DNA from 4 places in the Arthrobacter sp. FW305-BF8 genome. Region 1 is predicted to be linked to each of the others. Evidence: riboswitches for the same ligand, from Rfam matches in the RefSeq annotation. Region 1 holds a riboswitch; each other region holds the start of a gene.

Region 1 (6,947 bases):
CTGGATCTGGAGACCGCAGAGGCGGCTGGCGGGTACGCACGCGAGCTCACCGCCGACCGCGGCGCCCTGCAGCGGCAGCTGCTGGCTCCCCACGTCGCCGATGCCGACGTATTGATCACGACGGCGGCTGTCCCCGGCCGGCACGCCCCGCTTCTGGTGACCCGTGAGATGGTGCAGGGCATGCGCCCCGGATCGGTCGTGGTCGACCTCGCCGCGGAGTCGGGCGGCAATGTGGAGGGGTCCGTGGCCGGCCGGGACATCCACGTCCCCACGGCCGACGGAAAGGGGACCGTCGCCGTCGTCGGCCTCAAGGACGCGGCGTCGGCCATGCCCACGGACGCCTCCCGGCTCTATGCGAAGAACGTGGCCAACCTGCTGGCGCTGATGACGCGGGACGGGACGGTGGACCCGGATTTCGACGACGACGTGATAGCAGGTGCGTGCCTGACGCACGACGGCGTGGTGCGGCACCCGCCGACGGCGGAGGCTCTCGCGGTGGTCGCGAGCGAGGCGGACAACGGACTCGCCGATGAGTTGGCGGACGGGCCAGTGAAGACATCGGAAAACGAAGGGGTGGTCTGATGGACGGCATCAGCCTGCTGACCATCACCGTGCTTGCGGTGTTTGTCGGCTTCGAAGTGGTGTCGAAGGTTTCCAGCACGCTGCATACGCCCCTGATGTCCGGCGCGAACGCGATCCACGGGATCATCCTGGTGGGTGCCATCATCGTCGCCGGCCAGGCAACGCACCCCTGGGTCCTCGCGGTGGCGCTGCTGGCGGTGGTGCTTGCCACGGCGAACCTGGTGGGCGGCTTTGTGGTGACGGACCGCATGCTGGAGATGTTCCGCGGCCGCAAGCCGGATAAGCCGGCCAAGCCCGGTGCGCCCGGGTCCACGCCAGTTACGGGCGCCACACTCGCTGACACCAAGGAGAACACGGAGGCCACTCGGTGACCCTCCTCGACCCCAACGTCACCGCCCTGCTCTACCTCGCGGCAGCCGTCTTCTTCATCCTTGCGCTGAAGGGCCTGAATTCCCCGCGAACCGCCCGCCGCGGCAACCTCATCGGCGCCTTTGGTGCGGTGGTCGCCGTCGTTACGGTCTTTTTCTCAACCCGGCTGGACAACGTCCCCCTGATCCTCGGCGCCATAGCCGTGGGCTCCGGCGTGGCAGCCCCCGTGGCCAGGCGCGTCAAGATGACCCAGATGCCCCAGCTCGTCGCCCTCTTCAACGGCGTGGGCGGCGGCGCCGCTGCCCTCGTGGCGCTGTTGGAACTGCCCCATGCGGAGGACGCCTGGGTGCGCGTCGCCGTCGTCTTCACCCTGCTGGTGGGGGCGGTGTCCTTCGCCGGTTCCGCCGTGACGTTCGCGAAGTTACAGGAGCTCATGACCACCCGCCCCGTCGTGTTCCCCGGCCTGCCGGTACTCATGGCCGCAGTGCTGCTCGCCGCCGTCGGTGCGGCGGCCGCCGTCGTGCTTGGGGGTTCACTGGTCCTGGCCCTCCTGCTCCTGCTGCTGGGCCTGGTGGCAGGCGTGCTGCTGGTGCTGCCGGTGGGCGGCGCCGACGTGCCGATCGTCATCTCGCTGCTCAACGCCTTCACTGGCCTGGCGGTCGCGGCGTCCGGCCTGGTGCTGGGCAACGTGCTCCTGGTGGTGGCCGGCACGCTGGTGGGGGCGTCCGGCACCATCCTCACCCGGGCGATGGCTGCGGCCATGGGCCGAAGCGTGGCCGGCATCCTGTTCGGCGCGTTCCGGGGAGGTTCGACGGCGGGATCCACCGCTGTGAGCGACCGTCCGGTCCGTTCGTCGAGCCCCGAGGACGTGGCGGTGCTGCTGGGCTACGCGCAGCGCGTGATCATCGTTCCCGGCTACGGGCTGGCCGTCGCGCAGGGACAACACACCGCGGCGGAGCTGGCGCAGGCCCTGGAATCCCGGGGTACCCGCGTGGACTTCGCCATCCACCCCGTGGCGGGGCGCATGCCGGGGCACATGAACGTGCTGCTCGCCGAGGCCAATGTGCCCTACGAATCGCTCAAGGAAATGGGTGAGATCAACTCCGAGTTCCGCACCGCCGACGTGGCGCTGGTGGTGGGCGCGAATGACGTCGTGAACCCCGCCGCCAAGACCACCGCAGGCTCGCCGATCTATGGGATGCCCATCCTTGAGGTGGCGGACGCACGGCAGGTGGTGTTCCTCAAGCGCTCCATGCGGCCCGGGTTCGCGGGAATCGAGAACGACCTCATGTTCGAACCGCAAACCACCCTGCTGTTCGGCGACGCCAAGGAGTCCCTGACGAAGGTGCTGGGCGCGGTGAAGGCCCTGTAGGGGGCAGCATCCGGGGGTTGTCCCCGGCCTTTCCGACACACCCTCGTTACTCAAATGTGACTTTTGGGGCCTGAGTGCGATAGCCTCGGCCGGTGCCCTGGTTCCGCTCAGGGCATTCCCGGGCAGAATGCCGAGCCCTGCCGCTGACCGGGATCCGTTCGCTATGACCAACAGGCAGGGACGGGGGAACCACCTTTGTATCGGCCTTGCAAGCCAAGGCCTAGGGGTTAAGTCCAGACGCTCCGCCTAGCGGCGGGCAGGACCGGGTGACTCCCATCCGAACCCGACAGCTCACCCCGCAGGCATGGGAGAGGCACATCAACCATGTCACGTAAGTTCACCGCCGCGCGCCATCGCGCCACCCCGACGACGTCCATCGCTTTGCAGGGCCTGCAGTATTCCCTCAGGTCCAACGCCGCCTCGGTTGCCAAGCCGGCGGCCGCTGCCGCCGTCGCTTCCGGACTCCTCTTCGGCGCCGGAGCCCCCGCGCACGCGGGTGCCTACGCGCCTGAGACGCCGGACGCCGCTGCTGCTGTCCAGTCCGCCGCTGGCCAGGCGCTGGCAGTACCCAGCCAGGCAGTCCCCGCACCGGCACAGGCCGCCCCGGCAGTTCCCGCGCCGGCAAGCGGTGGATCCGCTGTTGCCGGCGCATCGCACACCGTGGTGCCCGGCGACACCCTTGGTGCCATCGCAGCACGCCACGGTGTCAGCCTTGATGCACTCCTCGCGGAGAACGGCCTGTCCCTGGCGTCCGTCATTTACCCCGGCGACCAGATCCTCATCCCCGGACCGGGTGCCGTTGCAGCTCCCGCTGTACCTGCGGCCCCGGCAGTGCCTGAGGTTCCTGCCGCTCCGGCAGTTCCCGCGGCTCCAGCACCGGCTGCCCCGGCGCCTGCCAGCATGGGAATCTACAACGCCTCCGCCTCGATTACACCGGCGGCTGCAACCCAGTCAGCCAGTGGCGTGGGTGGAGCCATTGTGGCCTCTGCCCGGGCGCAGCTCGGCGCCACCCAGGACTGCACCATCCTGGTGGAGCAGGCACTGCGCTCTGTCGGTAAGTCCGTCGGCGACCTGGCCCCCGCACAGTTCTACCAGTACGGGACTCCGGTTTCCGCCCCGCAGCCCGGTGACCTGATGATTAGCGCCGGACACGTCGGCGTCTACATCGGCGGCGGCCAGGCCATCAGCAGCGGCATGAATGGCGTCAACGAAACCATCGTGCACCCGGCCTCCTGGCTCACCGGCTCCACCTACGTGCGGGTGAACGCCTAACAGCGCGTGAGCGCCTGACGGGCGGGTTTCACACAACAGCGGCGGGTGCATCAGCACCCGCCGCTGTTGTCTCCCGGAATACCTCCGGCCCGCTGTGGTCCGCACACCCGGCGGGCAGGGAAGGCCCGCCGGATTCGGTGCAGGCGGCAGCCGACTGCGCAATAAAAGTGACTGGCAAGCAACAATTGTTGACTACCGAATACTTGATCCGGTTTACTGGCACCCTGACCGGATGTGAGCTGGAACACGTCACGGCGGAAACCTTACAAGCAACGCCGAGAGTGAGTACCCGTGGACCTAATCACCACCGCCGAGGTCGAAGAGGCGGCGAAGAGGCTGATGACCGCCTTCGCGGCCACCGACACAGACGACTACTTCGACTGTTTCGCCCCTGATGCGACCTTCATCTTCCATTCCGAACCGGACCGACTTAGTTCGCGCGGGGAATACCGCGCCCTGTGGCAGAACTGGCTCTCGGATGGTTGGCGGGTCGCAGAGTGCGCCAGTTACAATGCGCACATCCAAAACGCCGGAACATGCGCCGTGTTCAGCCACGATGTCGAAACCGTCATCGAGGTTTCCGGAACCAAAGAGACCCTTCGCGAGAGGGAGACCATCATTTTCACCAGGACGGAGTCTGGCAGCGTGCTCGCCGTTCATGAGCACCTTTCTCCGGCGCCTGCTAGTCCGAAGGCGATCTCATGACGCCAGGATTTCAAAGCGCCAGCCGTAACAGAGGTCGAAAAACACGGCATCGAACCGATTCCCGCTGCCGACAGGACGGCCAAACCGCTGGACCTGTTCCGCCTGGTGTTCGGCGGCGCAAACACCTTCGCCACGGTAGTCCTGGGATCGTTTCCCATACTCTTTGGGCTGTCTTTCAAGGACGCGCTGATGGCCACTGTCCTGGGTGTCGTGGTTGGCGGCCTGATACTTTGCCCAATGGCCGTTTTCGGCCCCACGAACGGAATGAACAATGCCGTTTCGTCGTCCGGACATCTGGGCGTGCACGGCCGCGTGGTGGGATCCTTCCTGTCGCTGCTGACGGCCTTCGCTTTCTTCTCCATCTCCGTGTGGAGCTCAGGGGACGCACTGGTAGGGGGCGCGAACCGCCTGGTGGGGCTGCCTCAAAACGCCGTAACGCTTAGCCTTGCCTACGGCGTCTTTGCTGTTCTGATCCTGACCGTGTGCATCTACGGGTTCCGTTTCATGCTCTGGGTCAACAAGATCGCTGTGGTCGCGGCGTCACTGCTTTTCCTGCTCGGAATCGTTGCATTCGCGGGTACCTTCGACGCGTCTTACGCGGGGACGTTCGGGCCGGGATCCGATGCAGCTACCAACGCACTGTTCTGGCCGTCCTTCATAGGATCGGCGCTGATCGTGATGTCCAACCCCATCTCCTTTGGCGCGTTCCTCGGCGACTGGTCCCGGTACATCCCGGCTGAGACGCCAAAGCGAAAGGTCATGGCTGCTGCCTTTCTAGCCCAGGTGGCTACCCTTGTGCCGTTTGGCTTCGGGCTGGTCACGGCTACCATTATCGCCACGGAGGCGCCGGCGTTCTTTGAAAACTCCGACTATGTGGGCGGACTCCTGGCCGTTTCCCCTGCCTGGTACTTCCTGCCGGTGTGCCTCATAGCCCTGGTAGGCGGAATGTCCACCGGCACCACCGCGCTTTACGGAACGGGCCTCGACTTCTCCAGCGTCTTTCCCAAGTTTTCCCGTGTGCAGGCCACGTTGTTCATCGGGTCCATCGCCATCGTCTTCATCTTCGTGGGCCGCTTCGCTTTCAACATTGTGCAGAGCATCTCCACATTTGCGGTGCTCATCATCACCTGTACAGCCCCCTGGATGATCATGATGATGATCGGGTACGTGACGCGGCGGGGTTGGTACGACGCCGACTCCCTCCAGGTTTTCAACCGACGCCAGGTTGGTGGCCGGTACTGGTTCAACCACGGATGGAACTGGCGCGCCATGGGCGTCTGGATCTTCTCTGCAGTCATGGGAATCATGTTCGTGAACGTTCCGAACCAGTTCGTCGGTGCCCTCGGCAATCTCGCCGCGGGAGTGGACCTGAGTATTCCCGTTTCCATTGGCCTGGCTGCGGTGCTTTACCCCGCGGTGCTTTGGCTCTGCCCGGAACCTGCAGACGCGTACGGCCCGGCCGGACCAAGGTTCGTCAGGGCCGCAGCCGCGAAGAACATCCCTATTGTTGACGAGAAGAAAGATCTTGAGTCCGTACTGTCATAGCGGACCCGCCGCACCGACGCTAGTTTCGGTGCGGCGGCAGACTTTGGGCGGCGCGGACGACGGCGTTTGTCACCTCCGTGAGGCCCGGCGAGTCCAGCGTCCACACCTGCCAGTAGAGCCGCAGGTCCTCACTCCAGGCCGGATCGAGCTCAACGAGCGAGTCCTCGGGATCCTGCTGGTCCGGCACCATGCCCCAGCCCAGGCCGGCGTGAACTGATTCGACGAACTGCACGGAATCGGGGATGAAGTGCTGTGGGGCCGTCGCATCCGGGGCCACGCGCGCGAGGATTGCGAGCTGGTGGGTGTCCTTCCGGTCGTACTGCATGACGGGGGCGACGGCGAGGGCCTCCGGAGTGGGACCGCCGGGGAACCAACGGGCCGCGAACTCGCGCGACGCCTTGGCCCGGTACACCATGGTGCCGAGCGGCCGGATCGTGCACCCCTGCACCGGCCGGGGATCCGCGGTGATCGCGCCTACGGCGTCGCCGGACCGCAGGAGGTCAGCGGTGGAATGCTCGTCGTCGCGCAGCAGCTCGAGGGCCACCCGGCCGCCAAGCGCAATTTCCCGGTAGGCCGCGGGGAGCCACGTCGCGATCGAGTCCGCGTTGGCCACGATGGGAACCCGAAGCCGCTCGGCACTCGGCCGCCCGCGGTCGTTCCTTTGCGTAGATTCGGGCCCGCGCAGGGCAAGGACCGCCTCGTCCGCGAGGAGCAGGAGCTGGCGCGCGGAACGGAGGAGCTGTTCTCCCGCCGGCGTCGGCCGGACCGGCTTGAGGCGCCGCACCAGCACGCTGCCCACGGAGCGTTCAAGCGCCTTGATGCGCTGGCTCACGGCTGAGGGTGTGAGCCGCAGTTCGCTCGCTGCGGCGTCGAAGGTCTCGTGGTCGATGACGGCGGCAAGCGCGCGGAGCTGATCGAGTTCCATGAAGATATTCTAATGGATCTGCAGAAAAACTGAATTGCATTTCAGATTATGTGATCGTACCTTCGAAGAATGCTTCCCTTCCTGACCGGGCTCGGCGCCGGGCTCGGCCTCATCATCGCCATCGGTGCCCAGAACGCGTTCGTCCTGCGCCAGGGCCTCAAGCGCGAGGCCGTTCTT
Region 2 (6,947 bases), on a different replicon from region 1:
GCCCGACTGGTTCACTGCCCTGGGCCGGGACTGGGGATTGCCTGCACTGGAAGACCAGCAAAAAGCCGGGGCAATCACGTGGGGAATCGGAGAGGTCCCCACGCTTCTGCTCGCCATCGGAGTTGCGGTCATGTGGTCCCGCTCGGACGCGCGTGAAACCCGCAGGCTCGACCGCGCGGCAGACCGGAACAACGACGCTGACCTGGACGCCTACAACGCCATGCTCGCCCGGCTCGGACACCGTGACAGCCCCCCGCCGGGACGGAACGGCAATGGCTGAGAACTCCAGGACCGAACGCTTCCTGCCCCACGCCTCCCCGGCCGGCGCAGCCGTCCGGCCGCTCCGCCTGCCCCCGGAGATCCTGAGGCAGCCACCACCGGTTCGTGCAATGCCTGCCGGGCTGCCCGGAACGAGCCACCGGACCCCGACCCATCCAAGCACTGCTACTACCTATACCTCGGAGGCGCGCCCATGAGCGGACACGACCACTCCCACGGCGGCGACGCTGCCGGCAACCGTGGCAAGCTGATCATCGTCTTTTCGATCACGTTCGCGGTGATGGTCGCCGAGATCATCGGCTCCGTGCTCACCGGCAGCCTGGCGCTGCTGGCGGACGCCGGGCACATGTTCACCGACTCGGCCGGGCTGCTGATCGCACTGATCGCCGCGTCGCTGGCGCTGAAACCGGCCACGCTGAAGCGCACCTGGGGATACAGGCGGGCCGAGATCGTCGCCGCCGCCGGGCAGGCGGCCCTGCTGCTGGGCGTGGGCGGCTTCGTCATCGTCGAAGGCATCCGCCGGCTCTTCGAGCCCCCGGAGGTGGGCGGATCCACGATGCTGTGGTTCGGCATTATCGGCCTGGCCGGCAACGCCATCGGCCTGATCGTGCTCGCTTCGGGCCGGCACCATAACTTCAACATGAGGGCGGCGTTCCTCGAGGTCCTCAACGATGCCCTCGGCTCGGTCGCCGTGATCGCCGCCGCGGTCATCATCGCCCTCACCGGCTGGACCCGGGCAGACGCCGTCGTGTCCCTGCTGATCGGCGCTTTGATCATTCCCCGCACCCTGAAGCTGCTGCGCGAGACCACCGATGTGCTGATGGAAAACGTGCCCCGCGGCCTGGACCTGGCCAGGGTCCGTGAACACATCCTGGCCCTGCCCCATGTGATCGACGTCCACGACCTGCACGCCTCCCTCGTCGGTTCCGGAACCCCGGTCCTCTCGGCCCACGTCACCGTCCAGGATCACTGCATGCGTGACGGACACGCCGCGTCCATCCTCGCGGACCTGCAGCGCTGCGTCGCCGAAGACTTCGACGTCAGCGTCGAACATTCCACCTTCCAGATCGAACCCGCCGCCCACCGAGACCAGGAAAGCATGCCCCACTGATGACACCAGCACCGACCGCCCCCACACCCCCAGATCCCCGGAAACCTGCCGGCACGGCCAGGAAAGTCCGCCTCGTGCTGTGGACACTGCTCGCCTTCATCGCCGTCGCCGGAGTGATCGGGTACGCCGTCGTCACGGCCACCAAACCCGCCCCCACCGCCGCGGCGCCGGCCGCCGACGCCCAGCTCGTCCGCGAGGACAGCCACGCGATCACCACACCGGCGACAGAGAAAGCACAGCTCGTGGAGTTCCTGGACTTCGAATGCGAGTCCTGCCGGGCGGCCTACCCCCTCGTCGAAAAGCTGAAAAAGGAATACGGGGACCGGATCACCTTCGTCCACCGTTACTTCCCCATCCCCTCCCACCGCAATTCCGGCACCGCCGCCCTCGCCGCGGAAGCCGCCGCCCAGCAGGGCAAGTACGAGCAAATGGTCGCTAAACTGTTCAACACCCAGCCGCAGTGGGGCGAAAAACAGGACTCCCAGGCCGCCCTGTTCCGTTCTTTCGCGCAGGAACTCGGCCTGGACCTGGCCAAGTACGACGCTGCCGTCGCCGACGAGGCAACGAAGGACCGGATCCGCAAAGACATCGCCGACGGCAAGGCACTCGGTGTTTCCGGGACGCCGACGTTCTTCCTCAACGGCGAAAAACTCACCCTGGACACCGAAGAACAGTTCCGCCAGTTGCTCGCGGACGCCGCCAAATAGGGGATACTGGCCTGTTCCAAGCCAGAGCCGGGTGGAAACCGGGCCAAGGGCATCCAGGCCTCCCCGCTCCCTGTCACCAATGGAAGATCAAAACTGATGAAACAACATCCCAGTCCAGGTTTTCGGGCGCTTCTCCGGCTGGCCGCTGCGCTGGCCACCCTGGTGTCCGCGTCTGTTGTGGCTGCGCCGGCCATGGCGCACGATAGCCTGTCATCGACTGCGCCGGCGCAGGATTCGGTAATCACCGCGGCGCCCGCAACGGTGTCCCTGACGCTGTCGGAACCTCCCATTAATTCCGAGAGCCTGAGCCTTAGTGTCATCACGGTCAAAGACGGCGGCGGAAAAACGGTCAGCAACGGGAAGGTGACCGTGGATGGGCCCAGGTTATCGACCGCTGTTGCCACCGGGAGCCCCGGGAAGCATACCGTCCTGTGGCGGGCCGTGTCCTCCGACGGTCACCCGATCGAAGGAACATTCTCCTTCACGGTGAAGCCCCCCGCTTCCGTGGCCACGGCGCCAGCGGCTTCAGCCGCACCATCTCCGGCCACGGAGACTGCGGCCCCGACAGCAGGCGCCACCACCCCTGAGCGGGTGGCGCCGCCGGATAACAGCAATGCCCCGCTGACACTGGCCATCGCGGGGGCGCTTCTGGCCCTCGCGATTGGCGCAACCGTTTTCTTCCGCAGGCGTCACCGGAACGACAGCGTCTGATCCGGGAAGCGGCCGGTCCCGTTGAAGCGGGACCGGCCGCTTCCGTCAGGGCCGTCCGGTGACGGCGGCCTGGCCCCGGCGGCCGCGGACTGTTCTGAGAACAACGCCCCCGACCGAGGCGCAGGCCATCACGATGAAACAGGCGACGCCGGCGTTGAACAGCACGGGGGTGAACCAGGGCAGCGGAGCTGATGAGTCAGCCGCCGTGATCAGCGACGCCCAGTAGCCGGCAGAACAGGCAATCCAGAGGGTCCCGGCAGCCGCTGCCGCCCAGGACAGTTTGGAGAACCACGGCCCGGTGGCACGGTAGGAGAACGCCACGGCGATCAGCACAACGCCGGCCGCCGCCAGCAGCTGCGCGCCCAGCAGGTACGGCCCCCCGACAAGCCCGACCGGGATGGCGAGGCCGCCGAGGAGGATCAGACGGCGGGCACCCAGCGGCATCCTGGCCGCGGCGGGGGCCGCCACCGGGTGTGACTGCGGGCGGCCTGGGGATTCAACTGGCACTTCTTGTCCTAACGTCCCGGCAAGGGGTGTGGGGCCGTTCTGCGCTGCGGAACGGTCGGGTGGGCAGGCACCAGATCCCGGACCAGAACAGGCTGAGGGCCGGTGAGCCGCAGCCCCCAAGGCAGCGGCTCACCGGCCCACAGTATCGGGCGCTCTACGCGCCCGGGCGGACGAACGTGACCGGGCCGGTCGCGGTCAGCCAGGACAATGGATGAACAATGGTCTCGTTGACACCGTTCATGCCCCCGCTGAGGACCTTCCCGCCGCCCACGTAGATACCCACGTGTCCGGGCTGGACCACCATGTCCCCGGGCTGAGGGGTGCCGACGACGCTGCCGTAGTTCATGAACTGCATCGGGGCAAGGTCACCGACGGGGATGCCGGCTGCTCCCAGAGCTTTTTCGACCATGGCTGTGCAGTCCTGGGTGATGCCCAGCTGCGCATAGGCAGCAGATACCATCGCCGCGTTGACGCCCGCCGCCGCGGGGGCAGGGGCCGGCGCGGCCTTGGCCTGCACGGACACTACAGGCTGTGCCGGCGCCTGGGCTGCAGCTGCGGGCTGAACCTGGACGGGCGCAGCGGCAGGCTCAACCGCAGCCGCCTGAGGCTCAACGGCCGGGGCAGCCTCAGGGGCCTGGTCAACAACGGGGGCAGGCGTGGAGCTGACGGCCGGGCGCTCGAAGGAGATCCGGACATTCGAGCCTGCGCTGACTGCTCCGGAAGCCGGGGCGGCCGCTTCCGGAGCCGCGGCCGGCACCGCTTCCGGCTGAGCCGGGGCGGCCGCGGCGTTGGCAGCAATACCGCTGGTCAGCACGAGGCCGGACGCCGCGGCGATCACGGCCGCCTGGCGTCCCATGGTGCCCGTGTTGGTCGAGACTGCGGATGAGATGGCGGCGAGCCGGCTGGTCCGTGTGGGGGTTGCGCGATGGCGCGCGACAGCTTGACGTGAAGACATGACAAAGGCCTCTCCCAGAGCCTGCGGGGTTAGCTGTCGGATTCGGATGGGAGACACCCGGCCGCACGAACACCCCGCATGAGTGCGGAGGTGGCGCGCGGCTTCACCCCAAGGCCTGCTTAGCGAGCAGGCCGCATAGTGGTTTCCCCGTCTCTGCCGGACGATGTATGCGAACGAATCCCGGGCAGCGGCAGAGTTAGGCAATCTGCACGGGAGTGCCCGCTATCGGAGAGCACAGGCACGCGCTACACGATAGCGTGTATCCACGGCCATGTCACATTAGGGTAACGCCCGTTTCTGCGCCGGCCGACAAGCCCGGGCGCTTCCCCTTTTGCAGAAGCGCCTCCCGGGCGCGGCTGTTGACTAACGCCATTCCGATGCGGGAGCACGGATAGCGGAGCCCGCGTAAATGCAGATCAGTTAAATCCCCGCGCGCCTTCCTGGATGGGCCCGGCGATGCGGGTCCACGCCAGAGGCTGCCAGAACAACCAGCGCCGTGATGCCGAGATCGAACAGCGCGGCGGAGAATTCAGGGAGGGACGGGGAGAGGATGCTCAACCAGAACATCGTTGTAGAGGCTGCCCACGCACCCCCGCAGAGGGACGCGAGCCACCGCTTCCCAACCATTCGGCGAGAAGCGAGCATCCCGCCAAGGCCGATGAGCGCGATGAATCCCAGGTAGAACAGGACCGTGGCAAATGAGGCCGATGATGAGCGCCCATCGGCGTGAGCGAGGACGCTCACCCAGTAGGCAACCGTTGCCGCGATCCACGCTGCACCCGCGGCGGCCGTCAGTGAGACCCTGCTGGCGGACCCTGTGCGCGCCGTCCGTACGAGGGCCAGCAAAATGAGGTAGGTAAGGTAACAATCTGCATGATCGTGAAGAAATGCCCGCTTGCAAGGCCAACGGCACCGCACAGCACGCCGGTGAGGACCAGGCCCGGTGTGGAGAGCGGCTGCCTGCGTGTCGAACCGCGGGCAGCCGCTGCCGCACGGTGCTGATCTCCCGTTCCAGCGCCGGCCGTCATGATGCTCTGGCCTTCCCGGTCTGCTTCATGCTGGTTTCGCGGGAGCGGCAGTGTCGGGCTGGTTGCGCCCTCCTGGTGCTCCCTCACACACCCCACGCTCCCAACGGAACCTTGGGGAAACCTGCAGATCTGCGGGGGCGGTCCTGCGGGGGCCACCATGCAAGGATTTTCCAAGGCGTGGCCGCCAGTCTTGGACCAGCACCGGCGCCGATCCCCCTCACGCAACGGCACGCCTGTCCGGCAGCAGCGGTGCCGGAGGAGGACGTCATGTCGATCGTGATGCGGTTCGGCTCGGCCGCGGTACTGCTTATCGCCGGAGTGCTGGCACTGGTATGGGCATACAGGTACGGTGGCGGCGCCGACGCGGGCGCGGTGGATCTGACTGGCCCGGTGGTGCGGTGGGGCCTGCCGGCGACCAAGCTCGTCCTGAATGTCGCCGCCGCGTGCACAGTGGGTCCCCTCGTGTTGGCCGCGTTCGCCTTGCCTGCCCGGGAGCCGGCCCGCAAAGCGGCACTGCGGCTCGCCGGCTGGTCCGCGGTCCTCTGGTCCGCCAGCGCTTTCGTCTACACCGGTGCAAACTTTCTGTTCATCGCAAACCGGCCGGTCTCGGCAGGTTTCGATGCGGCTTTCATCGTGTACCTGACCACCATTGATGCCGGCCGGGCAGGGATTCTCACCGCCGCGGCGGCAGCCGCAGTTGCGTGGTGCTGTTTCCGGCTGGTCAGTCCGGGAGCTCTCGCCGGCACGGTGCTGCTGGCGTTTTCGGGGCTCGTGCCGCTCGTGCTGAAGTCGCATGCGGCTGGCGGGGGCGGCCACGCTGACACTACCGCAGGGGTTGTTGTGCACTCCTGGGCGGCGGCTGTGTGGGTAGGCGGGCTTGTGGCCCTGGTGCTCCTGCGCCCCCTGCTGCCCGGAACCCGGCTCGCAACGGCCGTACGGCGGTACTCGACGCTGGCTCTGGTGTGTTTCATCAGCCTGGCAGGGTCCGGTGTGCTGGCCGCCCTGGCGCAGATCAACACCCCGGCCGATGTGCTCAGCCCCTACGGGGTCATCGTCGCCGTGAAGACGGGGGCCTTCCTGATCCTGGGGCTTTTCGGTGCACTTCACCGCCGCCGTGTCCTGGCCAGGCTCGACCGGGATCCGCACGCGCGGCGGAGCTTCACGGTCCTGGCCATAACGGAGCTCGCCGTCATGGGGGCTGCCTCCGGCCTGGCTGCAGCCCTGGCCCGGACCGAAACTCCGGCCGGGGCGGGCGCGACGGGGACGCCGCTTCCGGGGCCCGGCTTCTGGGAATACCTGTCACGGTTGTCGGTGGATCCTCTCTGGGCGCTGGCATGCGGCTTCGCTGCCTTTTTCTATCTGGCCGGTATCCGACGGCTTCGGACAGATCGCAGGCGTTGGCCGCTGCACCGCACGGTTTCCTGGATAGCCGGAGTGGCTCTCCTCTTCGCAGTGACCAACGGCGGTCTGCGGATCTCTCAGGAATCTTTTTTCAACTCCCAGGTTCTGGCCCAGATGACGCTGTCCGCCCTCGTCCCGCTGCTGCTCGTCGTGGCGTGTCCGCTGACCCTGGCACGGCTGACCATCAGGAGCAGAACAGACGGCAGCATAGGCGTGAGGGAATTTTTGAACGGCACCGTCCAGCGCCT
Region 3 (6,947 bases), 1.2 Mb from region 1:
AACAGTGTGCCGGGCACCCCCGGCAGCCGCGAGGGAGCGCTCAAGGAGCGTGGCGCCGTCGTACATCAGGGCAGACTTGGGTGAGCCGCCCAGTCGCGAGGAGCGGCCGCCGGCCAGGATTATTGCGTCAAAGTCCACCCACCCAGCGTAAGCCTGGAAGGCTCAAACCAGAGTCAGGCTGCTCTTTCCGGAAGCAGGAACGGATCCCACGCCGGCGTGGGCTTTTCCAGCTCCTTGATCTGCCACATGGTGCCCACCGGCGGCGCCGGATCAAACCGGAGCTTCCAGCCCATTTCGCTGGGCGTGTGGTCACCCTTGACGTTGTTGCAGCGAAGGCAGGCTGCGACGAGGTTCTCCCAAGAGTCTGCACCGCCCCGCGATTTCGGCTGGACATGGTCTATGGTGTGGGCTGCCTTGCCGCAGTAGGCGCACCGGTGGCCGTCGCGGCGAAGCACACCGCGCCTGCTCACCGCGGTGATCATGTTGTACCGGGGGCGGATGTAGCGGTTGAGGAGAATCACGGACGGACGGCCCATGATGTCCTGCGGCCCGACGACAGGATCGTCGCCTTCGGCCACCACGCTTGCTTTTCCGGTGAGCACAAGGACCAGCGCCCGGCGGAATGTCACTACCGCCAGCGGTTCATATCCAGCATTCAGAACGAGAGTGCGCATGCACATACCTCTTCACGGCCGCACCCGGCAGAGGCGCGAGGGCCGGCTGCCCTCTGCATGTCCGGGCTATGGATCGACACCATAAGAGTAAACACTCACTAGGCAGATGAGCGAATCGAACACAAGCATCGCCATGGCGTGTCGCCGAAAATTCATGCGGGTGCAAGGCAAAAAAGGACCCCCGCCGTGCTGGCGGGGGTCCTTCCGTAACGCTTGGGGGTCTTAGCCGCCGACGCGGATGAAGACCGGGCCGGAGCCGACGTTCACGCTGAACAGTGCGGTGGTTCCGCCGTTCCAGCCGCCGTGGACGGCCTGGCCGTTGCCGACGTACACAGCGATGTGGGCCAGGCCCATGCCGCCGTTCTGGTAGTAGGCGAGGTCGCCCGGCTGAGCCTCAGCAGCGCTCACGGTGCGGCCGAGGGACAGGTAGCCTGCCGGCCAGCCGTGGTAGTGGACGCCCACAGCTGCGAGTGCGTTGGTGGCCAGGGCGGTGCAGTCCTGGGAGACGCCCAGCTGTGCGTAGGCGGCAGCGGCGATTGCAGCGCCCTTGCCGCTGGCGGCGGTGGTCTTCGGAGCTGCCGGGGCAGCAGTTGCAACGGCTGCCGTGGCCTGGACTGCGGGTGCGGCTTCAGCAACCGGAGCAGCCTCAACAGCGGGGGCCGCTTCCTGGACCTTGACGACGGGCTTGGGGGCCTCGACGACGGGAGCCGGGGCGGTGGAGACAGCGGGCTTCTCGTAGGAGATCGCGATGCTGGACGCAGCGGAAATCGTGGCCGGCGCAGCGGACTGGACCTCCAGCGTGGAGGCCGGAGCGGATTCGCGCTGAACGTTGGTCTCAGCAGCGTTGGCGGCGATGCCGCTGGTCAGGACGAGACCGGAAGCAGCAGCGATAACTGCGGCCTGGCGGCCCACACCACCGGCGTTGTCGCCGACGGCCTTGGCAATGACAGCCAGCGAGTTGGTCTTGGTGACCTCGGCGCGGTGGCGTGCAATGGTCGCACGTGTAGTCATTAAGATTTCTCTCTTTCGTGTTCCACGGACCGCGGTAGCAGGACGTGGGTTATCGACGCGCCGGCATCTTGGGGGTAAGCCGGCCCGTCTCGAATCGGATTTTTAGCGAAGGGTGAAGAAGGAGGACGTGCCCGTGGCGGACACCGCGTGCAGGAGCGTTCCGTCCGAGGGGTTCAGCGCGCTGATCATCATGCCGTTGCCGACGTAGATGCCCACGTGGGCGCCGCCGTTCTGCATGACCAGGTCGCCGGGAGCAGGCGTGGAGGTGGGCTTCATGGCAGTCCACGCGTTGACGCGGGGAATGCTGATGCCTGCCTGAGCGTAAACCCACTGGGTGAAGCCGGAGCAGTCCCAGCCGCTGGGGGTGGTGCCGCCCCAGACGTAGGGGTTACCGATGCCGGTGTACGCGATTGCAGCCAGTCCGGACGCTGCGGCTGAGGCCGCACCATCGGTGGACTTGGCGGTGACGGCCTGGGCCGCACCGGCACTCTCGTCGCTGGCCTGGCCTGCATCGCCCGCCTGGCCCTCATCGCTCGACTGCGGAGCAATGATTTCGGCGACCGGGGCAGCCACCGTGGTGACTTCAGGACGCTCGAAAGAGACAGTGGCGGTGGGCGCGGCGGTCACAGCAAGCTGCGCGGCCTGGGATCCGGTCTCCGAGGAGGCGGAAACACCAATGTTGGCGTCGGCTGCGTTGGCAGGCATGCCAACGCTCAGGATGAGACCTGAAGCAGCTGCGATAACAGCTGCCTGGCGACCTACTGTGCCGGCATTGGCGCTAACCGCCTTGGACACGGAGTCCAATGGGTTCATACGAACCGTTTGCGCGCGGTGGCGCGCGGCATTGTGGCGTGAAGACACGAAGGTAGCCTCTCCCAATGCCTGCGAGGTGAGCTGTCGGATTCGGATGGGAGTGCACCCGGCCACTCGGCTTCCTGGGAAGCTTTTGCGACTTAACCCCAAGGCCTTCTTGCGAAGACCAAAATTGGTTCCCCCGCCCCTGCCAGACGATGTAATGCGAACGGACCTTGAGCGGTGGCAGAGCTAGGCAATCCACTCAAGAGCGTCAACTTCGGAAAAGTTGACGCGGTTTAGACGGTACAGCAGTTTGGAGCTAATGTCACATTCAGGTCACGGCATGTCACAGGAATGAGAGTGCTCACTCGGCTTGGCTTAGAGCCAGCCGGTGGGATCAACGACTTCACCGTTGACCATCACCTCGAAGTGGAGGTGGCAGCCGGTGGAGGCGCCGGTGGTCCCGCTCAGGGCAATCGCCTCACCGCGGGTGACCTTCTGGCCAACCTCGACGCTGGAGGACGACAGGTGGTTGTACGTGGTCTCCAAGCCGTTGCCGTGGTCGATGACCACGCGGTTGCCTCCCCCGTATGGGTGCCACCCGGCGAACGTGACCTTGCCGCTGGCCGCAGCAAGCACTTGCGTGCCGCATTGGGCGGCGAAGTCCTGGCCGCGGTGGAACTCACCGGCGCCGCCGGTGATCGGGCTAACCCGGTAGCCGAACGGCGAAGACTTCACGAGCGTGGTCAGCGGCCCGCCCAAGGTGCCCACCGAGGCCGCACGGCTGATGCTGCCGGCAGACTGGGCACTCAGGAGCTGCTTGAGCTTTCCGTCCGGGTCACCGGTGGTGGAGACGGACGTACGGCTGAAGTCGATCTTCGCTGCCGCTTCCGCCGAGACCTTCGGCTGGGCCGGTGAGGCGGCGGACGCGGACGCTCCTCCCTGATGCTCGTCGGCAGCCAGGACGGGGCTGGTGGCGGGGACGGTAACAGTCAGCAGCAGGCCGGTAGCAGCAAGGGCCACTCCAGCCTTTTGCCCAACACCACTGGCCGAAGCGAAATCCGTAACCTGCCGGAACGGACCCCGGCGGCGGCGCGCCTCGCGCTGAGCGTCCCGGGGACGGTCCGCGGCAATGGCCTCCGCAGGGCGCGGCTCAGGAGCGGGACCGGACGCGCGGCGGCGGCCCCGGGCATTCTGCATGGACAAGTACTGCTTCCTCTCTGGATAGCCTGCGAAGTTAGCTGTCGGATTCGGGTCAGAGAGTTCGGACCCGGCCCGCCATAACAAGCCATTCCGGCACAGGGGTATCCCGGGAGGATTCCTTCTGCGGAAGAGACTTGCTGCTGCGGACTTCACCCCAAGGCTGTAGAAACAGCCGGTTGTGGTTCCCCCGCCCCTGCCAGTGGGTGACTCGTGCTACTGATCTGCTGGCAAGGTTCGGCTCCAGATCAGGTAACGCTTTTGCATCGGCGTTGCTGTTTAACTATAGGCGATTAAGAGGCGCAGTAATAATTCCGTTATATTCGCTGTGCAAAAGTGGTAGGTCATCCTGCCTGCAGATGTCAGACAGGACGCCGGCGTCAGGCGGAGCTGCGCTTTCGGCGCTAACCGACCCGCACGAACACGTGCGCCGCGACTTCCGGCGGCAGCTCGAGGGCGCCCTCGAACCCGGGTACGCGGACAGAAATGTACTCCCCCACACGTTCGAGCGAGACGGCAGCGCCCGGCCGGATCCCGCCTTCATCCAGCTGGACCAGCAGCTCCGGCTCCACCTGGATGGGTTCTGCCAGGCGGCTGACGGTGACCTTGGATTCCGGACCGTAGCCGGCCATGGCATCGAGCAGGTTCACCACGCCGTCGGAGAACGAGCGGGCGGGCTGGCCCCCGAGCGCCGCCAGGCCGGGGATGGGGTTGCCGTACGGCGACTCGGTGGGATGGTCGAGCATTTCGTAGATCCTGCGCTCCACCCGTTCACTCATGACGTGCTCCCACCGGCAGGCCTCGTCATGAACGTAGGCCCAGTCAAGGCCGATGACGTCGGCGAGGAGGCGCTCGGCGAGCCGGTGCTTGCGCATCACCTCGGTGGCGCGCTTCCGGCCCACTTCGGTCAGTTCGAGGTGGCGGTCACCGGAGACGACGACGAGGCCGTCGCGTTCCATCCTGCCGATGGTCTGCGAAACGGTGGGGCCTGAGTGCCGGAGGCGTTCGGCGATGCGTGCCCGAAGCGCCACGATGTTCTCTTCCTCCAGCTCCAGAATGGTGCGAAGGTACATCTCCGTGGTGTCGATCAGATCCGTCATTCAGCTCAGCTCCTCGAGCCCAGTATTCTTGTCCGTCCCACCGTACCGCGGGTCCGCCGCACCGGGATCCGGCAAGCTGCAGCGGCGGTCGCGTATCCGACGGCGGCGCAGCACCGGCTGTGTGCCCGTACGTCCAGTGCCAGCTTAGCCTATTTTGAATTACTCCGGATAATCTGCGCGGTGGGTGGCGGGCCTGTCTCAGTGACTGGACTATGACGGGTGCGTGTTCCCGCCGTATCCGCGCTTCGGGCAGAATAAGGAGGGTCTTCGTGGCGGTCATGGTTGCCTGCCGGCCATCGCCCCGACCCAGCCGAACCGCACTTCCATGCCGAAAATTGGAGCCATTGTGAGCGACACCAGCATCACTATTCCCGCAAACCTCCTGCCCAAGGACGGACGGTTCGGCGCCGGTCCCTCCAAGGTCAGGCACGAGCAGATCGAGGCCCTCTCCGCGGCCGCCACGACGCTCCTGGGCACGTCGCACCGCCAGGCCCCCGTGAAGAACCTCGTGGGATCCGTCCGCGAAGGCCTGAGCACCTTCTTCCGTGCCCCCGAAGGCTACGAGGTTGTCCTCGGCGTCGGCGGTTCCACGGCGTTCTGGGACGTCGCCAGCTTCGGCCTTGTGGAACAGAAGGCACAGCACCTGTCCTTCGGCGAGTTCGGGTCCAAGTTTGCCGCGGCAACGAACAAGGCGCCGTTCCTCGCGGAGTCCTCCATCATCAAGTCCGAGCCCGGCACCTGTCCCGCCCCCAAGGCCGAGGCGGGCGTGGATGTGTACGCCTGGCCGCAGAACGAGACCTCAACGGGTGTCGCTGCGCCCGTCCAGCGGGTGAACGGCGTCGACGAGGGCGCACTGGTGCTGGTGGACGCAACCTCGGCTGCCGGCGGCCTCGATGTCGACGTGACCCAGACGGATGTCTACTACTTCGCGCCGCAGAAGAACTTCGCCTCCGACGGCGGGCTGTGGCTAGGCCTCTTCTCCCCGGCTGCGCTGGAGCGGGCTGAGCGCGTCAAGGCCAGCGGGCGCTGGATCCCGGACTTCCTGGACCTGAAGACCGCCATCGACAACTCCAAGCTGAACCAGACGTACAACACCCCGTCCCTGTCCACGCTCGTCACGCTGGATGCCCAGGTGCAGTGGCTGAACGCCAACGGCGGCCTGGACTTCGCCGCCGGCCGCACGGCCGACTCGGCTGGCCGCATCTACAAGTGGGCGGAAGCCTCCGAATACGCGACGCCATTCGTTGCCAATGCGGCCGAGCGCTCCAACGTCATCGCCACCATCGACTTCGACGACTCGATCGATGCCGCCGCCATTGCCAAGGTGCTTCGCGCCAACGGCATCGTGGACACCGAGCCCTACCGGAAGCTGGGACGCAACCAGCTGCGCATCGCCACCTTCGTGGCCATCGAGCCTTCGGATGTCTCCGCCCTGCTGGAGTGCATCGACTACGTGGTGGGCGAACTGAAGAAGTAACCACCGGCGGGGAGTTTTTGTGCAGATAATCGGGGTTCGAAGGCCTTTTGGCCCCATTATCTGGACAAAAAACTCTTTGCTTAAAGTTCGACGGCGTCGTCCAGGCTTGTGGCCGGACGGCGCCGTCAGTGGTTGCAAACCATTACTCGTTGTGATTAGTCGCGTTCGTGGGCGTCGGGCTCTGCTTCGACGCTAGGCGCTGCTTCAGCGTCAGTCGCTGTTTCGACGTCAGACTCTGCTTCGACGTCAGTCCCCGGCCCGGCGTCGGGCTCTGTTGCAGAGCCCGTGGACGCCTCCCCCGGCGCTTCCTGCTCGTCCTGCTCCTGCTCGTCCTCCGGGCGTACGCGCTCGGCCCACGGCACCCACTCCGGGGCGAGGATCGAGTCTTCGGACGGCAGCAGGCCAAGCTCGTTGACAGTGATCACCTTGGAGCGGGAGTTGCGGGTCAGGACGGCATACCACTGCCAGCCGAGATACCCCGGCAGCCGTGATTCGAAAAGGTGCGTCACCACGCGGTCGCCCTCGGTCCGGGCGGCCAGGTGGTCCCCGATTTCGGATGCCTTCGCGATGCCTTCGATGGCGGTCCGGGCCGCGTCCACGGCAGCGGCCAGCACGGCGTCGGGCTTCCCCATCCGCCACACCGGGACACCGGTGCGGCGCTGGGGTGCCTTGGGTTCCACCTTGGATTCG
Region 4 (6,947 bases), 340 kb from region 1:
CCAGGACGGGGGTGACCACCGGGGCGATGAGCGTGGATACGCTGGCGACGGCGACGGACAGGGCCACATCGCCCTTGGCCAGGAAGGCCATCACGTTGGAGGCCGTGCCGGAGGGCGCGCAGCCCACTAGGATCAGGCCAACTGCCAGTGAGGGCTCCAGGTGGAGGAGGGTGGCGATCGCCCAGCCGGCCCCGGGCATGATCACGTAGTGGGCCACGATGCCCAGCACCACGGCCCACGGCCTGCGGGCAACCGCGGTGAAGTCTGGTGGCGTCAGCGTCAGGCCCATGCAGAACATGATGATTCCCAGCAGGTACGGGACCGCCGGGCCAAGGGGCTTGAAGGCGCCGGGAAGCAGGAACCCGGCGATGCCGGCTGCGAGCACCAGAAGGGGAAAGACGGTCACCGCGACGCGCGCAATTTTCGCTTCCGCAGCGAGGGCCGGGTTCAGGGGGGCAGCGCCGGCCTCCGTGGCCGAGGGAGCGGTTTTGGGGTCTTTTGTTGCCTCAAGCATTCAATAATGCTGGCACCGGACCGCCGTGACGGCCAATTCATGACTGATGTCAGACAAATGTGTCGTACTGGCAAAATTCTCTGCCGCACAGCGCGACCCCGGGCGCTCCCGGTGCGATACTGGATTGCACTGGATCGGATTCAAGGGGACGGAATGATCCTAGACACGGCAACACTGCGGATTGCCTTCGCGGCGATGGCCCTGGTTCTGGCGCTGCTGTTCTACTTTTCCACCTTCCGCAGCACCCGCTCGCCCTACAGTGCCTGGTGGTGCGCGGCCCTGCTCCTGTTCCTTTCCGGCTCGGCGGCCTTCCTCCTGAACGGCACGGCGCAGCAGGTCTGGGCCAATCCGCTGGGCGACTTCCTGCTGGTGTCCGGCGCGGCAGGGGTCTGGGCCGGCGCGCGTTCCCTCCGGAACCTGAAGCACAACATCTGGCTGTCCGTCGCGCTGCCGGTCATCACCGCCGCCGCCGCCGCGGTCGACAATCCGGGATCCAATACGTGGGCCGGTGGTGCTGTCTTCCTCGCGTCCATGGCTGTGCTGATTGGCTTGGCCTCGCATGAACTGTGGCGGCTGGAACCGGGGTACTCCCGGGTCAGGATCCCCATGGCCATCGCGGCAGGCGGAGTGGCATTCTTCTATTTTTGCCGCCTGGTGGTGTTCCTCATCGAAGGGCCAAGCGGTCCCGTCTTTGCAACCTACTTCGGGTCCGCGGTGACCACGATGGTCACGATGGTGCTGCTGGTGGTGGTTTCCTTCAGCATGGCGGGGCTGAGCACCGAGCAGCAGACCCGGGCGCTGCGCACGGTCGCCACCCAGGACGGGCTGACGGGCCTCCTGAACCGCGGTGCCTTCGTGGAGGCGGCGGCCGAGGAGCTGGAACGCAGCAAGGCTGCAAACAGCGGCGGGTCGCTGATCCTGGCAGACCTCGATCACTTCAAGTCAGTCAACGACACCTTCGGCCACGCGGCGGGCGACCTTGCACTGCGGGCCTTTGCCCAGGCGTGCAGCGCATCGGTCCGGTCTACGGACCTTGCCGGGCGGTACGGCGGCGAGGAGTTCATCCTCCTGCTTCCTGGCGCAGGCCCCAAGAGCGCTGAAATCATTGCGAGGGAAATCAGCAGGAGGCTGGCAGAGCAGCACATCCCCGAACTGCTGCGGATGCCGACCGTCAGTTACGGCATTTCCACCTACAACGCGGCAACCGCCGACCTCGACGAGGTCATCGCGGCTGCCGACGTCGCTCTCTATGAAGCCAAGTCACAGGGGCGGAACCGCACGGTCAGGGGCTGAGCCGGCACCGGATCCGGAATGCATGGGGGACAATCCGGACCCGGCGATCCTGACTCGCAGCCGGAGCCTGCGGTCTTTCATCAGGCATAGACAGTGTGTTCCCTACTCCTTGTAGAAAGGTGGGAGCACCTTGGGGGGTGGCCGTGTTCCGCCGCCCCCAAGGCAGCGGAACACGGCGGTTTCTCAGCTCTGCTAGCCCGCGCGCACGAACGTGACGGGACCGGTGGCCGTGAGCCAGGACAGCGGGTGGGCCATGGTGGCGTTGATACCGTTCATGCCGCCGCTGATGACCTTGCCGCCGCCCGCGTAGATGGCCACGTGGCCGGACTGCACAATCATGTCGCCGGGCTGCGGGGTGGAGACGACCCGGCCGTGGCTCAGGAACTGCATCGGCGCGAGGTCACCCACACGGATGCCGGCGGCGCCGAGGGCCTTCTCTACCATGGCGGTGCAGTCCTGCGTGATGCCGATCTGCGCGTAAGCGGAGGCCAGCATGGTGGCGTTGACGCCTGCGGCGGCCTTGACGGGGGCCTTGGCCGCGGGAGCCGCAGCCTGGACGGTGACCTTCGGTGCGGGCGCAGGTGCGGCCGGCGCGGTTGCAACCTTGGCTGGCGCAGCGGCCGGGGCTGCCGTGACGGGGGCGACAGGCGCCGCAGCCTTCTTCACAACCGGCTTTTCGACGACGGGCGCTGCCACTACCGGAGCGGGAGCCGACTTAACCGCGGGGCGCTCAAAAGCAATCTTGACGCTGGAGGCGGCGGTGAGGGGAGCCTGGAACTGTCCAGCCGTCGCGGGGGCGGCGGCGGGAGCCTTGGCCTGCTGGGCCGGAGCGTTGGCCGCGTTGGCTGCGACGCTGCCGGTGAAGGCCAGGCCGGATGCTGCAAGGATGACCGCAGCACGGCGGCCAGAAATAAAGCGGAACGACATGAAGAAGCCTCTCCCGATGCCTGCGAGGTGAGCTGTCGGATTCGGATGGGAGGCACCCGGCCGCGGTCCTGAGCGTGGTCAGGAACTGTGCGGCTTCACCCCAAGGCCCACTTCAAGCGGGCCGAAAAGTGGTTTCCCCGTCTCTGCCGGACATGGGTATTCGAATGGTTCCTCGGGCTGCGGCAGAGTTAGGCAATCAGCGCGGGAGTGCCTCGTCGGTGAAGGAGGCACGTTTTCCACCGTACGGGAGGCTTTTCCGAATGTCACATTAAGGTAACGGGGCCGTGTCGCTTCCCGCCATGCTGATCCGCGTCAAGTAAAGGGAATGGGCGCCATGAAGTGATAATGCTCACTCTGCGGCGTTAAGCTTCCCCGCCAGACGTTCCCGCATCTGGATGCTGGCTGAATTGAGGCCGATGAGTTCCACCTCCCGGCCATGCCTGCGGTACTTCTCCGTGACCGCGTCCAGCACGGCGATAGTGGAGGCATCCCAAAGGTGTGAGGCGTGCAGATCGATGACCACTTTGTCGATGTCAGGTTCGGCGTCGCGGGCGTAGTTGAACTGCGTGTAAAGGTCGTTGGAGGAGGCGAAGAACAGTTCGCCGTCCACCGTGTAGGTGGCTGCAGTCCGGCCGTTGAGCTCCACTTCTGTCCGCTCCACGGTGGCGAAATGGGCCACCCGGCGGGCGAACATCGCCATCGCCGCTAGCACCCCGACGCCGACGCCGATCGCCAGGTTGTGAGTGACCACCACCGTGCCCACCGTGATGAGCATGACGGCGGTTTCCGACTTGGGCATCCGCTTCAGGGTGGCGGGCGCAACCGAGTGCCATTCGAAAGTGATGGCGGAGATGAAGATCATCACGGCTACGAGGGCGGCCATGGGGATGAGGCCCACGATGTCGCCCAAGGTGACTACCAGCACCAGCAGGAAGACACCGGCGAGGAACGTGGACACCCGGCTCCGTGCGCCGGAGCCCTTGACATTGATCATGGTCTGCCCGATCACGGCGCAGCCGCCCATGCCGCCCAGGAACCCGGTGATGATATTGGCCACGCCCTGGCCCCAGGATTCGCGGGTCTTGTTGGAGTGCGTGTCGGTGATATCGTCCACCAGCTTGGAAGTCAGCAGGGATTCCAGCAGCCCTACGAGCGCCATGGACAGCGAGAACGGGGCGATGGTCTGGAAGGTTTCCCACGTCAGAGGCACCTGGGGGATGAACAGCGTGGGCAGGCTTTCCGGGAGCCGGCCCTTGTCCTGGACAGTGGGGACGTCGATGCCGGCGAGCACGGCGAGGACCGTCAGGAGGACGATGGCCACCAAAGGTGACGGCACCGCCGTCGTAATCCGGCGGAAGCCAATCACGATCAGCAGGCCCGCGGCGACCAGCGGATACACCGCCCAGGGAACCCCGATCAGTTCCGGCAGTTGGGCCATGAACACGAGGATGGCCAGCGCGTTCACGAAGCCCACCATCACCGAGCGAGGGATGAAGCGCATGAGCCGGGTGACGCCCAGGACGGCGAGCAGGATCTGGAAGATCCCGGCGAGGATCACCGCGGCGATCAGGTGGTCCAGCCCATGGCTGCGCATCAGCGGCGCGATTACCAGCGCGACGGCGCCTGTCGCGGCCGAGATCATGGCGGGCCGGCCGCCAACGAAGGAGATGGTCACCGCCATGGTGAAGGAGGCGAACAGTCCGATCCGGGGGTCCACTCCGGCGATCACGGAAAATGCGATGGCTTCCGGAATGAGGGCGAGGGCCACCACCAGTCCGGCGAGGGCCTCGGTCTTGAGGCGCCGCGGGGAACGGAGCGTGGCCCGGACGGACTGGAGCTGTTCGGGCTTCATGAAAACTCTATTTCTTCGTCTGGCGATAGCGCTCGATCTGCTTCAGCCGCCGCAGGAGGCTGTCGCGCCGCGGGTGGGGGACGGCGTCGGGCGCCTCGGCGGTGAGGTCGATGTGTTTGGTGCCGTACTGCCACAGCAGGAGGTCATCCAGCAGGCGGTCCGGGCCGGGGGAGTAGCGGTGGTCCAGGGCCCTGCGGACCTCGGTGATCCGGTTGGCGCTGAGCAGCCCGGCAAGCTGGACGGTCTGCTTGAGTCCGTGGGCCGCCAAGAGTTCGGCTGCCCATCCCCAGTCGTCATCCACTTTACGGTCAACGTGCGGGAGCAGGGTACGCCACACGTCGCGGATGCGGTTGGGGGTGAGCTGCGCCGCGCCCTCTCCGTCCAGGTCCCAGTAGCTGCGGACCTCCTCGTAGCGTTCGTGCAGGTCGGCGAAGGCCGTCTCCACCGTCTCCAGCATGGCGGCGGTGGCGGTGAACTGGCGGTCGAAGTGCGGCGTCCACGCCCGCGGGTCCTCGGCCTTGAACCGGATGTCGTGCTCGATCTCGCTCCAAGCATGCGCGAACACCGTGCGGATCTGGCATTCGAAGAAGTAGCTGCCGTTCGGCGGGACGTCGGCGTTGAAGCCCTGCTGGTAGTTCTTCACGACATCGTTCTGGATGGTGCGCAGGATCAGGTGCCGGCTGGAGTAGCCGTAGGTTCCGGACTCGATCGAGCCGATGTCCTTTTCCCTGTCGCCGCGGCAGTCGAAGAGGTGCCGCTGGCGCTTTATCAGGTTGGCCACCAGTGCGTTCTCCGCCGGCAGCTTGGTGATGACGCGCACGCCCACCATGTCGTTGAGGGTGCGGAATGGGTCCGGGAACTTCAGCAGCCGCTGCCCGCCCTCTTCCAGCGGTTCCTCGGTCCGGGAGATCTTTTCCCGGAAGGAGTCCACCGACTTGGTCCGGCCGGTCACGAACAGCGGTGTGACCTCGGTGTCCTTGAGCATGGTCCGCAGTATCTGCAGGACTTCCCGGGTGACAAGCTTCAGGGCAGGCCGGACGCGCTCGTAGAGCTCCACGTTTTCCTGCACGGAGTCGCGCTGAGTGACGTCCAGGCGATCCCAGTTGCTTGCCATGGATCCAAACTATCAAGGCGATGCGACAGCAGCCGGGTGACACCCTCGCCACTGCAGCCCCTTCTGCCCCACGGGAGCGGCGTCCATGTAGGCTCGGGGCATGGCTGTTGTGCGCCGCTGTGCCCTGCAACCCCGGACCCCGGGCGCGCGGGAGGCGGCAAGGAGGGGCCGGCGCCCCGTTCGGAGGATCCTAGGAGGATGCAGTGAAGCGGCAGAAGTACCACTACGGTGACCACCCCAGCCAGTGGGGCGAGCTCTTCCTGCCGGAAACACCCGCCTCGCGCAACGGCAAGCAGCCATCCACGCGAGGCATCGTTGTGGTGATCCACGGCGGCTACTGGCGCTCACAGTACGGCGCTGAACTGGGCGAACCGCTGGCGAAAGACCTCGCGGCGCACGGCCTCGTGGCCTGGAACCTGGAGTACCGCCGGGCCGGCAACGGCGGCGGGTGGCCGCGGACGTTCGAGGATGTCCTCGCCGGGATCGACAAGCTCCGTGAGGTGGCCGGTGAGCACGACCTCGACCTGAACCGCGTGGTGGCGCTGGGGCACTCCGCCGGCGGGCACCTGGCCGTCTGGGCGGCGGGCCGGGACCGGCTTGCGGGACTCGGCGCGGCCGACGCCGACCGGCAGGTCGACCGGAACCTCAACGGTGAGGCCGTCCACCTGGCTGGCGTGGTCAGCCAGTCCGGGCTGCTCAACCTCGCGCAGGCGGAGTGGCTCGACCTCAGCAACGGCGCCGTCAGCAACTTACTGGGCGGCTCCGCCGAAAGGTACCCCAAGCGCCACAAGTACGCGGACCCGATGAGCGCCGTGCCGCTCTCCATCCCGGTGTACGCGGTCCACGGGCTTGACGATGACACCGTGCCAGTGAGCCAGTCCGAGGCCTACGCCACCGCCGCCCGCGCAGCCGGGGCGCCGGTCCAGGTGGTTAAGGTCCCGGGCGACCACTTCTCGCTCATCGACCCGAAGGCGCCGTCCTACCGCAAGTGCCGCGAGCTGGTGCAGGAGCTGCTGCAGCTGTAGGCGCTCCGGCGTTAGCGGGGGAACTCCTCCGACGCCCGTTCGTTGCATTGACGTGGGCGCAGGGGGTGCATGCGCTCCGGCGGTAAGTATGCTTATCATCTACCGCAAAAGCCCGCAGGCGTCACAACGGAGGAATATTGCACATGGCCCGCAACGCGCCACGCCTTTCTCGCGTGGTCCAGTGCCCCGCGATGCGGACGCCGGTTGCTAGTGGCACCGGCA

What was found. A riboswitch is a leader RNA that binds a small molecule or an ion and turns the genes downstream of it on or off. The one in region 1 is predicted to bind cyclic di-AMP.
Region 2: another riboswitch for cyclic di-AMP. It lies ahead of LFT45_RS22845 (NlpC/P60 family protein); the one in region 1 lies ahead of LFT45_RS21885 (C40 family peptidase).
Region 3: another riboswitch for cyclic di-AMP. It lies ahead of LFT45_RS05100 (M23 family metallopeptidase); the one in region 1 lies ahead of LFT45_RS21885 (C40 family peptidase).
Region 4: another riboswitch for cyclic di-AMP. It lies ahead of LFT45_RS01145 (NlpC/P60 family protein); the one in region 1 lies ahead of LFT45_RS21885 (C40 family peptidase).

The regions. Positions count from the first base shown of each region.
Region 1 covers NZ_CP084561.1:4,824,040-4,830,986, reverse strand. The annotation lists gene LFT45_RS21900 (Re/Si-specific NAD(P)(+) transhydrogenase subunit alpha) at 1-582, shown strand, start outside; gene LFT45_RS21895 (NAD(P) transhydrogenase subunit alpha) at 582-953, shown strand; gene LFT45_RS21890 (NAD(P)(+) transhydrogenase (Re/Si-specific) subunit beta) at 950-2,323, shown strand; cyclic di-AMP (ydaO/yuaA leader) riboswitch at 2,473-2,641, shown strand; gene LFT45_RS21885 (C40 family peptidase) at 2,648-3,595, shown strand; gene LFT45_RS21880 (YybH family protein) at 3,887-4,300, shown strand; gene LFT45_RS21875 (purine-cytosine permease family protein) at 4,349-5,845, shown strand; gene LFT45_RS21870 (ArgP/LysG family DNA-binding transcriptional regulator) at 5,865-6,770, opposite strand; gene LFT45_RS21865 (LysE/ArgO family amino acid transporter) at 6,840-6,947, shown strand, end outside.
Region 2 covers NZ_CP084562.1:117,448-124,394, reverse strand. The annotation lists gene LFT45_RS22870 (cytochrome c oxidase assembly protein) at 1-280, shown strand, start outside; gene LFT45_RS22865 (cation diffusion facilitator family transporter) at 473-1,390, shown strand; gene LFT45_RS22860 (DsbA family protein) at 1,390-2,097, shown strand; gene LFT45_RS22855 (copper resistance CopC family protein) at 2,194-2,808, shown strand; gene LFT45_RS22850 (hypothetical protein) at 2,854-3,315, opposite strand; gene LFT45_RS22845 (NlpC/P60 family protein) at 3,470-4,270, opposite strand; cyclic di-AMP (ydaO/yuaA leader) riboswitch at 4,275-4,452, opposite strand; gene LFT45_RS22840 (cytochrome c oxidase assembly protein) at 5,566-6,947, shown strand, end outside.
Region 3 covers NZ_CP084561.1:1,136,928-1,143,874, reverse strand. The annotation lists gene mobA (molybdenum cofactor guanylyltransferase) at 1-138, opposite strand, end outside; gene LFT45_RS05115 (HNH endonuclease) at 174-674, opposite strand; gene LFT45_RS05110 (NlpC/P60 family protein) at 897-1,685, opposite strand; gene LFT45_RS05105 (C40 family peptidase) at 1,788-2,480, opposite strand; cyclic di-AMP (ydaO/yuaA leader) riboswitch at 2,551-2,722, opposite strand; gene LFT45_RS05100 (M23 family metallopeptidase) at 2,859-3,680, opposite strand; cyclic di-AMP (ydaO/yuaA leader) riboswitch at 3,692-3,933, opposite strand; gene LFT45_RS05095 (metal-dependent transcriptional regulator) at 4,085-4,780, opposite strand; gene serC (phosphoserine transaminase) at 5,127-6,257, shown strand; gene LFT45_RS05085 (DUF3027 domain-containing protein) at 6,413-6,947, opposite strand, start outside.
Region 4 covers NZ_CP084561.1:253,432-260,378, forward strand. The annotation lists gene LFT45_RS01135 (bile acid:sodium symporter family protein) at 1-514, opposite strand, end outside; gene LFT45_RS01140 (GGDEF domain-containing protein) at 668-1,807, shown strand; gene LFT45_RS01145 (NlpC/P60 family protein) at 2,000-2,734, opposite strand; cyclic di-AMP (ydaO/yuaA leader) riboswitch at 2,738-2,903, opposite strand; gene LFT45_RS01150 (SulP family inorganic anion transporter) at 3,084-4,586, opposite strand; gene LFT45_RS01155 (GTP pyrophosphokinase) at 4,594-5,700, opposite strand; gene LFT45_RS01160 (alpha/beta hydrolase) at 5,904-6,725, shown strand.